Paractinoplanes abujensis: one gene and its partner. The protein of the gene in region 1 interacts with the protein of each later gene in a pairwise test. Links are inferred from orthologs where the notes say so. Each region holds a gene or a part of one and is shown on either strand. Other genes may lie near its edges.

Region 1 (7,902 bases):
GCCACCCCAGCACCGGCCCCGCCGGCCGGCCCGTCCGCTTGTCCCAGACGACCGCCGATTCGCGTTGCGTGCTGAGTCCGACCGCCTTGACCCGCCCCCGGCCGACGCCGTCCAGACAGGAGGCCGCCGCCGTGAGCACGCTGCCCAGGATCTCGTCCGCGTCCTGCTCGACCCAGCCCGGCCGCGGGTACCGGATCGGCACGGCCGCCGACCCGCTGGCCACCACGGCCCCCGCCGGATCGACCAGCAGGCACTTGGTGGAGCTGGTGCCCTGGTCGATCGCGAGAACGAGGTCGTCAGGCATCGGTGCGGGCCAGCCCGATCGCCGCCTGCCGGATGTCGCCGGCGGTCAGCCCGAAGTGCTCGAGCAGGAACGCGGTGGTGCCGGTGGGCGCGAATTCGCGGTGGATCCCGAGCAGCCGCATCGGCACCGGGGCCCGTTCGGTGACGACGACCGCCGCCACGGCCGCACCCAGGCCGCCGGTGGTGGTGGCCTCCTCGGCGGTCACGATGCCGCGGGTCTCGGCCATGGCGCGGCGGATCGCGTCCTCGTCGAGCGGCGCGATCGTCGACATGTTCAGCACTCGCACGGAGACTCCCTGCTCAGCGGCCTCCTCGGCGGCTTGCAGCGCGCGGGAGACCATGGTTCCGGCCGCCACCACCGTGACATCCGAGCCGTCGCGCAGGGTGGTCGCCGCGCCGAAGGTGAACGGCCGGTCACCGGTGACGGCGGGCACCTTGAACCGGCCGACGCGCAGGAAGACGGGCCGGGCCGCGTGGGCCGCCCAGCGCACGGCGGACCGGGTCTCGGCGGGGTCGGCCGGCACGACCACATCGAGTCCGGCGATCGCGCGCAGCCACGACAGGTCCTCGATCGAGTGGTGGGTGGGACCGAGTTCCCCGTACGCCATGCCGGGGCTCATGCCGCACAGCACGACCGGCGACTGGCTGTAGGCGACGTCCGCTTTGATCTGCTCGAGCGCGCGTCCGGTCAGGAACGGCGAGGCTCCGCAGACGAACGGGACGTAGCCGCTGAGCGCCAGTCCGGCGCCCACGCCGACCATGTCCTGCTCGGCGATGCCCACGTTGATCAGACGGTCCGGGAACTCCTTCTGGAACTGCACGAGGTTGCTCGACCCGACCGAGTCGTTGCACACGGCCACGATGCGCTCGTCCTCGCGGGCCAGGGCGATCAGTTCCTCGGCGAACGCGACGCGGTTGTCGAACGTCTCGGTGGCGACGGGCGCGCTCATCGGGCCAGCTCCGCGGCCGCGGTGACGATCTGCTCGGCCGAGGGCACCTTGTGGTGCCACTCCACGCGGTCTTCCATGAAGGAGACGCCTCTTCCCTTGGTCGTGTTGGCGATGACGCAGGTGGGCCGTTCGCCGCGGGCTGCGGTGAACGCGTCGTACAGGGAAAGGTGGTCGTGACCGTCGATCTCCAGGACGTCCCAGCCGAAGGCGCGGAACTTGTCGTCCAGCGGGTCGAGGGTGTTGGTTTCCTCGGTGCGCGCGCCCTGCTGCAGCCGGTTGCGGTCGACGATCGCGGTGAGGTTGTCCAGGCGGCGGTGCCCGGCGGTCATCGCGGCCTCCCAGTTGCTGCCCTCCTGCAGCTCGCCGTCGCCCAGCACGACGTAGACGTGCCGCGACGAGCTGGAGAGTTTGGCCGCGACGGCCATGCCGACCGAGACGGGCAGGCCGTGGCCGAGGGGGCCGGTGTTGGTCTCGACGCCCGGCACCTTGACCCGGTTGGGGTGGCCGTTGAGGGCGGAGAGCGGACCGGCGAACGTTTCCAGCTCGGCCTCGGCGAAGAAGCCGGACGCGGCCAGGGTGGCGTAGAGGGCGCCCGCGGTGTGGCCCTTGCTGAGCACCAACCGATCGCGGTCGGCCCAGTCGGGCTTCTCCGGGTCCACGCGCAGGACGCCGAAGAACAGGGTGGTCAGGATGTCGAGGACGGACATGTCGCCGCCTACGTGGCCCAGGCCGGCCCGGCCGATCATGTGCAGGTCGGTGGTGCGGGACTGGTTGGCCCGCTCCCGCAGCATCTCGCGTCGGCGCTCGGGACCGGCGTCGGCGAACTCCTGCCGGAATCGGCGCCAGGCGGCGGCGGTACGGGGGTCGGCGACCAGCATGGGTGTGCCTTTCTACGGGTGGTGACAGACCGGGCGGGCCTTGTGGGCCCGCCCGGGGAACAGGTCAGGAGCCCTCGACGGCGAAGTTCTTGACCGAGTCGGCGTTGTCGGGGTTGACGAGCACGCAGTCGATCGACTGCTTCTCGGGCTGGTCGGTCTTGCCGCCCGCCTTGATGTAGGCGTCGGCCTGGTCGACGGCCATCTCCGCGATCTTGCTGGCGGGCTGGAGCACGGTCGCCTTGATCGCCTTCTTCTGGATCGAGGAGACGACGTCGGGGCTGCCGTCGAAGCCGACGACCACGATGTCCTTCTTGGCCGCCTGCACCGCGGCCCAGGCGCCCAGGGCCATCGTGTCGTTGCCGGCGATGATGCCTTTGATGTTCGGGTGCGCCTGCAGGATCGTCTGGGTCTTCTGCAGGGCCTCGGCCTGGTCCCAGTTGGCGCTCTGCTGGGCGACCATCTTGAGGTCCGGGTACTGGTCGAGAATGCCGTGGTAGCCCTTCGAGCGGACCCCGGCGTTGGTGTCGGTGGGCTTGCCGGTGAGCTCGGCGTATTCGCCCTTGTTGCCCATCAGCTTGGCGAACTCCTGGCCGCCGAGGCCGGCGCCCTGAGCGTTGTTGGAGACGATCTGGGCCACCGCGACACCGGTCTTGTTGATCTCCCGGTCGATCAGGAACGTCGGGATGTTGGCGTCCTTGGCCCGCTGGATCGCGGTCACCGAGGCGTCGGCGCCCGCGTTGTCCAGGATGATGGCGGCGGCCTTGCGGCTGATCGCCGTGTCGAACTGCTGGCTCTGCTTGGTCGGGTCGTCGTCGTGGCTGAGCACCAGCGTCTCGTAGCCCAGCTTCTTGGCCTGGGCGGCGGCCGCGTCCTGCTCGGCCTTGAAGAACACGTTGTCGGGCGACGGCGTGATGATCACGACCAGCTTGGAGGCGGCGGGGGCCGCGCTCTCGCCGCTGCCGGCCGAGCCTTCGTCGTCACCGCCTCCGCAGGCGGCCAGGGCGAGGACCGAAGCGGCGCCGACGGCGACAAGAGCTCTCCGGGAGGGGAGGTATTTCATGAGGATTTGTCCCTTCACGTGCGACAGTGCGGGTGAGAGAGGGTGCGTACGGGCTTTGACTAGGCGGTGCGTTTGGTCAGGTTGGACTGCAGACGCTGCTGCGCCTGCTCGGTGATGACGGCGAAGACGATGACAGCGCCCTTGACCACCGACTGCCAGAAGGTGGAGACGCCGACGAGCACCAGACCGTCGCTGAGGAAGCCGATGACGAAGGCGCCCATCACGGTGCCGATGATCGTGCCGCGGCCGCCGGCCAGCGCGGTGCCGCCCAGCACGGCGGCGGCGATCGCGTTGAGCTCGTACGTGGTGGCGGTGTCGGGGTAGGCGGCGCCCAGCTCGGAGGTCAGCAGCAGACCGGCCAGGGCGGCACAGGCGCCCGAGATGACGTACACGGCGATCTTGATGCGGTTGACCCGGATGCCGGAGAGCACCGCCGCCCGCTCGTTGCCGCCCACGGCGAAGATGCGCTTGCCGAAGGGGGTCTTGGTGGTCACGATGATCGCCGCCGCCGCGACCACCACCATGATCCAGACGGCGACCGGGATGCCGAGGATGCTGTCGACGCCGATGAAGCCGAAGCCGGTGTTGCCGCGGGCCTCGGTGCCGGCCAGGTCGGGGTACGTGCCGCCGTCGCTGTGCAGCTGGGCCACGCCCCGGGCCACGTAGAGCATGCCGAGGGTGGCGATGAACGGCGCCACCTTGAACCGGGTGATCAGCACGCCGTTGACCGCGCCGACCAGGGCGCCGACCACGATGCCGATCAGGATGACCACGGCCACCGAGAAGAAGACCGTGCCGCCGGGCATGTCGAAGCCCTTGAACAGCAGGCCGCCCGCGACCATGCTGGCCAGGCCCGCGATCGAGCCCACCGACAGGTCGATGCCGCCGGTCAGGATCACGAAGGTGACCCCGATGGCCAGGATCGCGTTGATGGCCACGTGCTTGGTCATCAGGATCAGGTTGCTCTGCGTCAGGTACTCCGACGAGATCGAGCTGAAGATGATGATGAGGACGACCAGGACGACCAGCGTGCGGCCGCGCAGGAGCAGCAGCGCGGCCCTCGCGAGCGCGGTGCTCTTCGGCTCGTCGGGCTGAGGGGCGGCGGCGGCTTTCCGGGGCGGGGCCACGTGGGTGTCTGTCATGTCGCGGCCTCCAGGACGCTGTCGGATGCGGAGGCGCTCACGAGGGCCTCCTCGGTGACGTTCTCGGCGGTGAACTCGGCGGTGACACGGCCGCGGGCCATCACGAGGACCCGGTCGGCCATGGCCATCACCTCGGCCAGCTCGGACGAGATGAACAGCACCCCGAAGCCCTGCGCGGCCAGGTCGGCCATCAGCGACGCGATCTGCGACTTGGCGCCGACGTCGATGCCGCGGGTGGGTTCGTCCAGCAGCAGCACGACGGGGTCGGTCAGCAGGGCCCGGGCCAGCACGACCTTCTGCTGGTTGCCGCCGCTGAGCGCGGTGACCAGCGCGCCCAGCCCGGGGATCTTGATGGCCAGCTCGCCGACCTTGTCCTTGGCCGTGCGCTGCTCGGCGCCGCCGTTGAGCAACCCACCACGCGTCATCCGGGCCAGGGTCGCGAGCAGGATGTTCTCCCGTACGGACATGGTCTGCACGAGGCCGTCGCGCTGCCGGTCCTCCGGCACCAGGGCCAGGCCGGCCGCCATCCGCGCCTGCACCGTGCCTTTGGGCTCCGGGGTTCCGCGCACCGAGATCTCGCCCGCGCTCGCCTTGCGCATGCCCATCAGCGTCTCGACCAGCTCGGTGCGGCCCGCGCCCATCAGGCCGTAGATGCCGACCACCTCGCCCGCGCGCACGGTCAGCGAGACGTCGTCGACCTTCACGGTGCCGGGAACGGTCAGACCCCGTACGTCCAGAAGCACGTCACCGACCGGGGAGCTGTTCCGCACGTACAGGGAATCGGGGTCCCGGCCGACCATCTGGCGCACGATCCAGCCGGTGTCGGTGCGGCTCATCGACTCGTGCGCGACGAGGCTGCCGTCGCGGAACACGGTCACCCAGTCGCCGATGCGGCGGAACTCGTCCAGCTTGTGCGAGATGTAGATGACCGTGACGTCGTCCTTGCGCAGGTCACCCATGACGTCGAAGAGCACGTCGACCTCGTGGTTGGAGAGCGCCGACGTCGGCTCATCCATGATCAGGACCCGTACGTCGGTCAGCAGCACGCGCCCGATCTCGACGAGCTGCTGCTGGCCGATGGGCAGGTCGCCGACGAGGGTGCCGGGGTCGAGCCGGTCCTGCCCGAGCCGCTGGAGCACCTCGCGAGCCCGGCTGCGCTGGCCGGCGGCGTCGACGAACCGGCCGGCCTTGCGCAACTCGCGCCCGGCGAACAGGTTCTCCGCGATGGTCATGTTCGGGAAGAGACTGAGCTCCTGGTGGATGATCCCGATCCCGCGGGCCTGCGCGTCGCGGGGGCTGCCCAGCTGCACGGGCTCGCCCTCGAGGAGGATCTCGCCGCTGGTGGGCTGCTCGGAGCCGGACAGGATCTTCATGAGCGTCGACTTGCCGGCGCCGTTCTCGCCGACGAGGACGTTGACCTTGCCCCGGTACGCGGTGAAGGTGACGTCCTTGAGGGCCCGTACGCCGCCGTAGTTCTTGCTGATGTTGCGCGCTTGGAGAATCTCCGGCATCACTGCACCGCCAGTTCCGTCGGCACCAGGAAGATCGTGCCGGGCGCGAGCGACGAGAACGCGCCGTGGAACTCGAGCTTCTTGCCCTTGAGCGCGTCCCGGTCGACCTGGGCGACGACCTCGGTCTTGACCTTGTCGTTGATCTGGTTGGCGACCTCGGCGTAGTCGATCTGGTTGACGAAGTCGCCGAACGCGATGCCGACAGCGTCACGGATCGCGGTGCCGGCGATGACCGGGCCGGTCGCGATCGTGACCTTGAGCGGCGAGCCGCCCGCCTGCGGGACCTCGACGGTGACCGGGCCCGTGGGGACCGACGTGTCGACCTCGGTGACCGTGCCCGCGCCCTTGACCATGAACGCGTACGGGCTGCCCGTGCCGGCCTGTTTGCCCAGCTCCTGGCCGGCCTTCGCCGGGTCCGCCCGGATCGCGGCGGCGACCTCGGTGACGTCCTTGGCGTTGTCGTGCACGGTCGGGACGATCTTCTGCGCCCAGTTGTCGTTCACGTAGGTCGCCGGGTCGGTGGCCTTGGACTCGGCGGCGGCCAGCCCGTCCTTCTCGTAGACGTAGACGCCCGGCACCCGGGAGCAGGCCGTCACCGCCGAGGCGAGCGCCAGCGTCGTCGCCGCCGCGAGCAATCGGCGTGTGATCACCGTCATGTTGAATATCCATTCATAGGCGATTGGGCATGCCAACACTGTGAATGCTGGATGTCGGTGTTGTCAACGGGTCGTTCCGGTGTTGCTTCAGGGCGCGTTTTCGCGGGGCATCGTCGTTCTTGACGGCCCGCCACCCGGCCGTTTACGGTGCGACTTCATCCGATCCAGGCTTGAATTTTTATTCGCGAGCGTTTCTCACGTGGTCGTGAGGCGCTGCCAACGGGTGATACTCACCGTGCGCCGGTGAATGGATATTCTCCTAAGCTGACGTCGTCGGGAGGGGTTGGGAGTGGCCGAGCGTTACGCGGTGGACGAGGTCGCCACCGACCAGATCCGCCTGCTGACCAAGGTGGCGCGCATGTACCACGAGCGGGGCATGCGACAGCCGCAGATCGCGCAGCAGCTGCACATCTCCCAGCCCCGCGTCTCGCGGCTGCTCAAACGCGCGGTCGAACTGGGGATCGTCCGCACGACCGTGCTCGCCCCGCGCGGCGTCTACGCGGAACTCGAGGAGCAGATCGAGCAGGCGTACGGGCTGACCGAGGTGATCGTGGCGGACACCGACGACCACGCCGACGAGAGCCACGTGATGCGGGCGCTCGGCTCGGCCGCGGCCGTCTACCTGGAGACGACCCTGATGGGCGGCGAACGCATCGGCGTGTCGTCGTGGAGCTCGACGATCCTGGCCACGGTGGAGGCCATGCACCCCCGGCCCACCCCGGTGGCCGACCAGGTCGTGCAGATGCTGGGCGGCGTGGGCAACGTGACCGCGCAGACCCAGGCGACCCGGATCACGGGCCGCCTGGCCGCGCTGACCGGCGCCCAGGCGGTCTACCTGCCCGCGCCCGGCCTGCTGGCGTCGGGTGACATGCGGCAGATGTTCATCACCGACCCCAGCATCGAACCGGTGCTGCGCGCCTGCGACGACCTGACGATGGCACTGGTCGGCGTGGGCAGCATCGAGCCGTCGCCACTGCTGCGCGAAAGCGGCAACGCGTTCGCCGAGAGCGAGCTGCCCGGCCTGCGCTCGGCGGGCGCGGTCGGCGACGTGTGCATGCGCTTCTTCGACTCGGCCGGCGCCCACATCGAATCGGCCTTCGACGAGCGGGTGCTGGGCATCGCCCCGGCCACCCTCATGCGCGTCCCCCGGCGCGTCGCCGTGGCCGGCGGCCTCCGCAAGAGCAACGCCATCCGAGCCGCCGTCCGCGGCGGCTGGGTCAACGTCCTGATCACCGACCTGCAGGTGGCCCGCAGCCTGCTCTGACCGCGTGAGGCCGTGGGCGCGGACGAGCTCGGCCGGGACAAACTTCGCGACGCCTGATCAGCGACGCGGAAGGGCCCGAGCCGGTATCGCCTCTACCCGGCACACCGGACGGCTCCGGCTGCGGCCGGATGGTGCGAC
Region 2 (5,426 bases), 3.5 Mb from region 1 along the record:
GTGAACTCGGTCGGCGGGCCGAGCACGATCTCGCCGTCCTTGCCGATCGTGTATTCGCCGAGCTTGCCCGCCTTGAACTTCTCGCCCTCGGCGCCGGTGATCTGACCCGAGGCCATGGCGGCGCCGGCGAACGCGGCCAGGTAGCCGATGTCGGCCGGGTTCCAGAGCGCGAACTTGGTGACGGTGCCGTCCTTGACGTACTCGCGCATCTGGTTGGGCAGGCCGAGCCCGGTCACGGCGACCTTGCCCTTGTAGCTGGACGACGAGATGTAGCGCGCGCCCGCCGCGATGCCGACTGTCGTCGGGGCCACGATGACCTTGAGGTTCGGGTACGACTGCAGCAGTCCCTGGGCTTCCTGGAAGCTCTTCTGGTCGTCGTCGTTGCCGTACGCGACCTTGACCAGCTTGAGCTTGGCGTAGTCGGGCTTCTTGAGCTCTTCCTTCATGACCTCGATCCAGGAGTTCTGGTTCGTGGCGTTCGGGGTGGCCGAGAGCACCGCGATCTCGCCGCCGTCGGCGCCGGCCTGCTCGAGCGCCATCTTGGCCAGCGACTCGCCGATGCCCTGGGTGGTGGCCTGGTTGATGAACGCGTCTCGGCAGTCCTTGGAGGCGTCCGAGTCGAACGTGATGACCTTGATCTTGGCCGCGCGGGCCTGGTTGAGCGACGGGCAGACCGCGTTGGGGTCGTTGGCCGCCACCACGATGACGTCCTGCTGCTGCTGGATCAGTGTGTTGATGTAGGACACCTGCGACGAGGCGGACGCGTCGTTCGGGCCGACCAGCTTGTACTCGCCCTTGAGCTCGTCCACGGCGACCTTGCCGCCGCCGGTTTCGACGTCCGAGTACGGGTTGTTCAGCTGCTTCGGCAGGAAGGCGATCTTCAGGCCTTCCTTGATCGCCGCGTTGGGGTCGGCGGCCGCGGAGGCCTGCGTGCCGGAACCGCTGTTGGTGTTGCTGTCCTTGGTGGTGCCGCCACAGGCGGTCAGACCTGCGACGAGCAGTGCGGCGGAAGTAACGGACAGTAACGTCCGGGGGGAGCGAAGCACTGTGTACTCCATTCACTCAGGGCTATCGGGAGGCGGCTTGCCGCAGCCTGCGGCGCTGATAATTTCCGCGTACGGCGGTGGTGATGTTCGGAAGCAGCACGGAGAGCACGAGCAGGGAGCCCGTGACGATGTTGAGCGCCTGCCCGGAGACGTCCTCCAGGCGCAACGCGTTCTGCAGCGCGGTCAGCAGCACGACACCGGCGAGAACACCGGGCAGGCTGCCCTTTCCACCGAAGATCGAGACGCCGCCGAGCAGGACGGCCGCGACCACGGCGAGTTCGAGACCCGAGCCGTTGTCGGCCCGGGCGCTGGAGTAGCGCAGCGTCCACAGCACACCGACCAGGCCGGCGACCGCGCCACTGACGACGTAGAGCCAGAATTTCGTACGGGCGACTCGGATCCCGGAGAAGTGGGCGGCCTGCGCGTTGGCGCCGATGGCGTAGAGCGAGCGGCCGAACGGGGTGGCGTGCTGCACGATCCCGAAGAGGAGCGCGAGCACCACGATCAAGATCAGGACATTGGGTACGGCGCCGCCACCGATGGTTCCGGTGACCCAGCCGGTGTAGTTCCACGGGAAGTCGGCCACCGCGCCGTCGCCGAGCACCACGAAGGCGAGACCGCGGTAGAGGGCCAGCGTGCCGATCGTGACCGCCAGCGAGGGCAGGCCCAGGCCGGTGATCAGGAAGCCGTTGACCACGCCGCAGATCGCGCCGATCACGACGCAGAGCGGGATGATCGTCTCGATCGACAGGCCCTGGTTCCACAGCCAGCCCATCATCGAACTGGTCAGGCCGAGCGTGCTGGCCACCGACAGGTCGATCTCGCCGGTCACGATGATCATCGTCATCGGCAGCGCGATCAGGATGATCGGCAGCAGGTCGAGCACCATGAACGTGAAGTTCCGGCTGGTGCCGAAATTGTCCACGCTCAACGACGCGATGATCAGCACCAGCACGGTGAGCACCAGGATGATGCTGTCCCAGCTGGTCAGTCTTTTCCGGGCCTCAGACATGGGCGTCCCTCTTCCGCAGGCTGCGGGCGATGCGGACCGCGACCAGGCGGTCGGCGCAGATGGCCAGGATGATCAGCGCGCCGACGATGGCCTGCTGCCAGAACTGGTTGATGTCGAGCACCGCCAGGGCGCTGCCGATCACCGTGAGCAGCAGGGCGCCGAGGGCCGCACCCCAGACCGAGCCGCTGCCGCCGAAGACGGCCACGCCGCCGACCACGACCGCGGCCACGACGTTGAGCTCCATGCCGGTGCCGGCCGCGGCGTCGACAGTGCCGAACCGGGCCGCGTACAGCACCCCGGCCAGCCCGGCCAGCGCGCCGCTGAGAACGAACGCCCCGAGCAGGTTGCGGGCGACCTTGATGCCGGCCAGCTCGGCCGCGGCGGGGCTCGACCCCATCGCGTACAGCTCCCGCCCGACCCGGTAGTTGCGCATCATCAGCGAGCCCGCGCCCACCACGACCAGCGCGATCAGCACCAGCCAGGGGATGCCCAGCAGGTTGTCGTTGGCGAACGTCAAGAAGTGCCGAGGCAGCTCGTCCGCGTTGACCTGCGAGCCGCCGGCCCACGAATACGTGATGCCGCGGTAGATGTAGAGCGTGCCCAGTGTGACGACGAGCGCGGGCACCTTACCGAAGCGTACGAGAACGCCGTTGACCAGGCCGGCCACCGCGCCCACGGCCAAGCCGGCCAGCAGCGCCACGATCATCGGCAGGCCCGGGTTGGTGCTCATCATCGTGGCCACGGTGAACGCGCTGATGCCGAGCACCGAGCCCACACTGAGGTCGATGTTCCGGGTGATCACCACGATCGCCTGGCCGGTGGCCATGACCGCGAGGATGGCCGTGTTGAGCAGGTTGTCGCGGATGCTCTGACCACTCAAGAAGCGGGGGTTGTCGATCGCCGTGTACGCGATGAGCAGCGCCAGCGCGAGCACAATGCCCAGCTCGCGCGTCCTGAGCAGGTTCTTGGGCTCGAACCGCTTCGCCGCGGGAGCCTCGAGCGAGGTCGCCGTCATGCTGAGCCTCCCGGGCCCGTTCCGGTGCGGCCGGTCATGCCGCGACCTCCTGTCCCATGGCCGCGTACATCACGGACTCCTCGGTTGCCTCAGCCCGGGTGAGCTGGGCGGCGACGCGGCCCTCGCGCAGCACCACGACCCGATCGGCCATGCCCAGGACCTCGGGCAGCTCCGACGAGACCATGACGACCGCCAGGCCGTCCGCCGCGAGCGACGACATCAGCCGGTGCACCTCGGCCTTGGTGCCGACGTCGATGCCGCGCGTGGGCTCGTCGACGATCAGCAGCTTGGGCCCGGTGGCCAGCCACTTGGCCAGCACGACCTTCTGCTGGTTGCCGCCCGAGAGCGTGCCCACGGCGTCGGAGAGCCGGCCCAGCTTGGTCTGCAACTTGCGGGTCCAGGTCTCGGCGGCCGCGCGCTCGCTGCCGCCGAACAGCAGACCCAGCCGGGCCAGCTTGCGGGCGCGCGGCAAGGTCACGTTGCGTTCGATCGACAGGTCCATCACCAGGCCCTGCTGACGGCGATCCTCGGGCACAAGAGCCATCCCGGCGGCCATCGCGGCGCGCGGATCCCCCTTCCTGAGACGCCTGCCGTGCACCTTGACAACCCCGCTGTCGTACGGGTCCACGCCGAACACGGCCTGCATGACCTCGGAACGGCCCGCGCCCACGAGCCCGGCCAAGGCGACGATCTCTCCCGCCCGTACGGAAAAGGAGATCTCTCGGAAAACGCCCTCGCGGGACAGGCCCTCGACCTCGAGCACGACCTCGCCCGGCTCGACGTCCTGCTTGGGGAAAAGCGCGCTCAGGTCACGCCCGACCATGCGCCGGATCATGTCGTCGACGCTGAGGTCGGCGACCAGCTCGGTGGCGACGTGCTTGCCGTCCCGCATGATCGTGACCCGCTCGCACAGGGCAGTGATCTCCTCGAACCGGTGCGAGATGAACATGATCGCGGCGCCCTCGTCCCGCAGCGACCGCACCACCGCGAAGAGCCGCTCCACCTCGACGGCGGACAGCGCGGCGGTCGGCTCATCCATGATCAGCACCCGGGCCTCGGACGACAGCGCCTTCGCGATCTCGACCAGCTGCTGATCGGCGATCGACAAGCCACGGGCCGGACGCGTCGGGTCGAGCGGAACACCCAGCCGGCGGAACAGCCGCTCGGCGTTGGCGTGCATCTCCTTGCGATCGATCTGCCGCAGCTTGGTCAGCGGCTGGTTGCCCATCGCGATGTTCTCGGCCACTGACAGATCGGGGAAGAGGGTCGGCTCCTGATAGATGACGGCGATGCCGGCCGCCTTGGCGTCGGCGGGGCCGGCAAAATCCACGTCGACGCCGTCGACCCGCAGCGTGCCGGTGTCCGGACGGTGGACGCCGGCCAGCATCTTCACGATGGTGGACTTGCCGGCCCCGTTCTCACCGACCAGCGCATGGGCCTCGCCGGGGTGGAGGGGGAAGGTGACCCCTTGCACGGCGGCGACCGCGCCGAAGGACTTGGTGACGTTCTGAACCTCGAGTCGCGCGGGCTGCTGGGGGCGCGCGGGGTCGTTCTGGGGCGCGGGCTGCGGGGTGCGCGCGAGATCGTTTTGGGGCGCTGGCTCCTGGGAGCGCGCGGATTCATTTTGGGGCGCGGGCTGCTGGGGGCGCGCGGGGTCGTTCTGGGGCGCGGGCTGCGGGGAGCGCGCGGGGTCGTTCTGGGGCCGGGCGTTTGCCTCCGCCACGAGCCACCTCCACGTCGCTTGTGGGAACAATACTTGAAATGTTTCAATAGCTGTTGAAATGTTTCATGAGCGGTGAGACGAACGTAGGTGGCCCCGATCACACCTGTCAAGCGTTGGCCAGAAACGTTGTGGAAACACGGCCGTCGCGCGACCGTCCAGTGCCGTAAGATGCGGCTTCAACGTTTCAAAGACGGCGCGGCACGGCGCGGCCGGGGCTCGTCCCGGCGGCCGACCTGGTAAAAGTTTGCGATCCCCGGCCCGCTACACCCCGCTCAGGAGGTCTTGGTGCTGAACGGCAGGACGCCGTCCGTCAAGGATGTGGCCGCGGCCGCCGGTGTCTCGCTGGGCACCGTCTCCAACGTGATGAACCGCCCCGAAGTGGTGAGCGCACGCACCCGTGAGCGGGTCGAGCGGGCCATGGCCGAGCTGGGTTTCGTACGCAACGAATCAGCCCGCCAGTTGCGAGCCGGCACGAGCCGCACCCTGGCGTACGTGATGCTCGACGGCACCAACCCGTTCTTCCACGACGTGGCGCAGGGCATCGAAAACGCCGCCGAGGACGCCGACTTGTCGCTGTTCATCTGCAACAGCAACAGTCGCTCGGCCCGCGAAGAGGTGCACCTCGACCGG

Evidence for each region.
Region 2: the proteins of BKA14_RS12390 (region 1) and BKA14_RS28620 interact in binary tests that used the Escherichia coli proteins (3 or more experiments, as listed by UniProt). The link is inferred for Paractinoplanes abujensis from one-to-one orthologs.

Annotation. Positions count from the first base shown.
Region 1 is NZ_JACHMF010000001.1:2,766,363-2,774,264, forward strand. Bases 2,293-5,291 are described here. They hold BKA14_RS12390 (ABC transporter permease), read right to left. Parts: upstream 4,334-5,291; coding sequence 3,251-4,333; downstream 2,293-3,250. Other genes in these bases: BKA14_RS12385 (D-ribose ABC transporter substrate-binding protein), read right to left, coding at 2,293-3,191; BKA14_RS12395 (sugar ABC transporter ATP-binding protein), read right to left, coding at 4,330-5,291. Outside these bases: BKA14_RS12370 (FGGY family carbohydrate kinase), read right to left, coding at 1-304; BKA14_RS12375 (transketolase family protein), read right to left, coding at 297-1,253; BKA14_RS12380 (transketolase), read right to left, coding at 1,250-2,131; more of BKA14_RS12385, read right to left, coding at 2,196-2,292; more of BKA14_RS12395, read right to left, coding at 5,292-5,844; BKA14_RS12400 (DUF2291 family protein), read right to left, coding at 5,844-6,500; BKA14_RS12405 (sugar-binding transcriptional regulator), read left to right, coding at 6,790-7,764. UniProt on the Escherichia coli protein: Part of the ABC transporter complex RbsABC involved in ribose import.
Region 2 is NZ_JACHMF010000001.1:6,260,580-6,266,005, reverse strand. What follows is about bases 2,453-5,426. They hold BKA14_RS28620 (ATP-binding cassette domain-containing protein), read right to left. Parts: upstream 4,797-5,426; coding sequence 3,108-4,796; downstream 2,453-3,107. Other genes in these bases: BKA14_RS28615 (LacI family DNA-binding transcriptional regulator), read left to right, coding at 5,082-5,426; BKA14_RS28625 (ABC transporter permease), read right to left, coding at 2,453-3,073. Also shown: rhaS (rhamnose ABC transporter substrate-binding protein), read right to left, coding at 1-1,046; BKA14_RS28630 (ABC transporter permease), read right to left, coding at 1,069-2,058; more of BKA14_RS28625, read right to left, coding at 2,051-2,452. UniProt on the Escherichia coli protein: Part of the ABC transporter complex RbsABC involved in ribose import. Responsible for energy coupling to the transport system.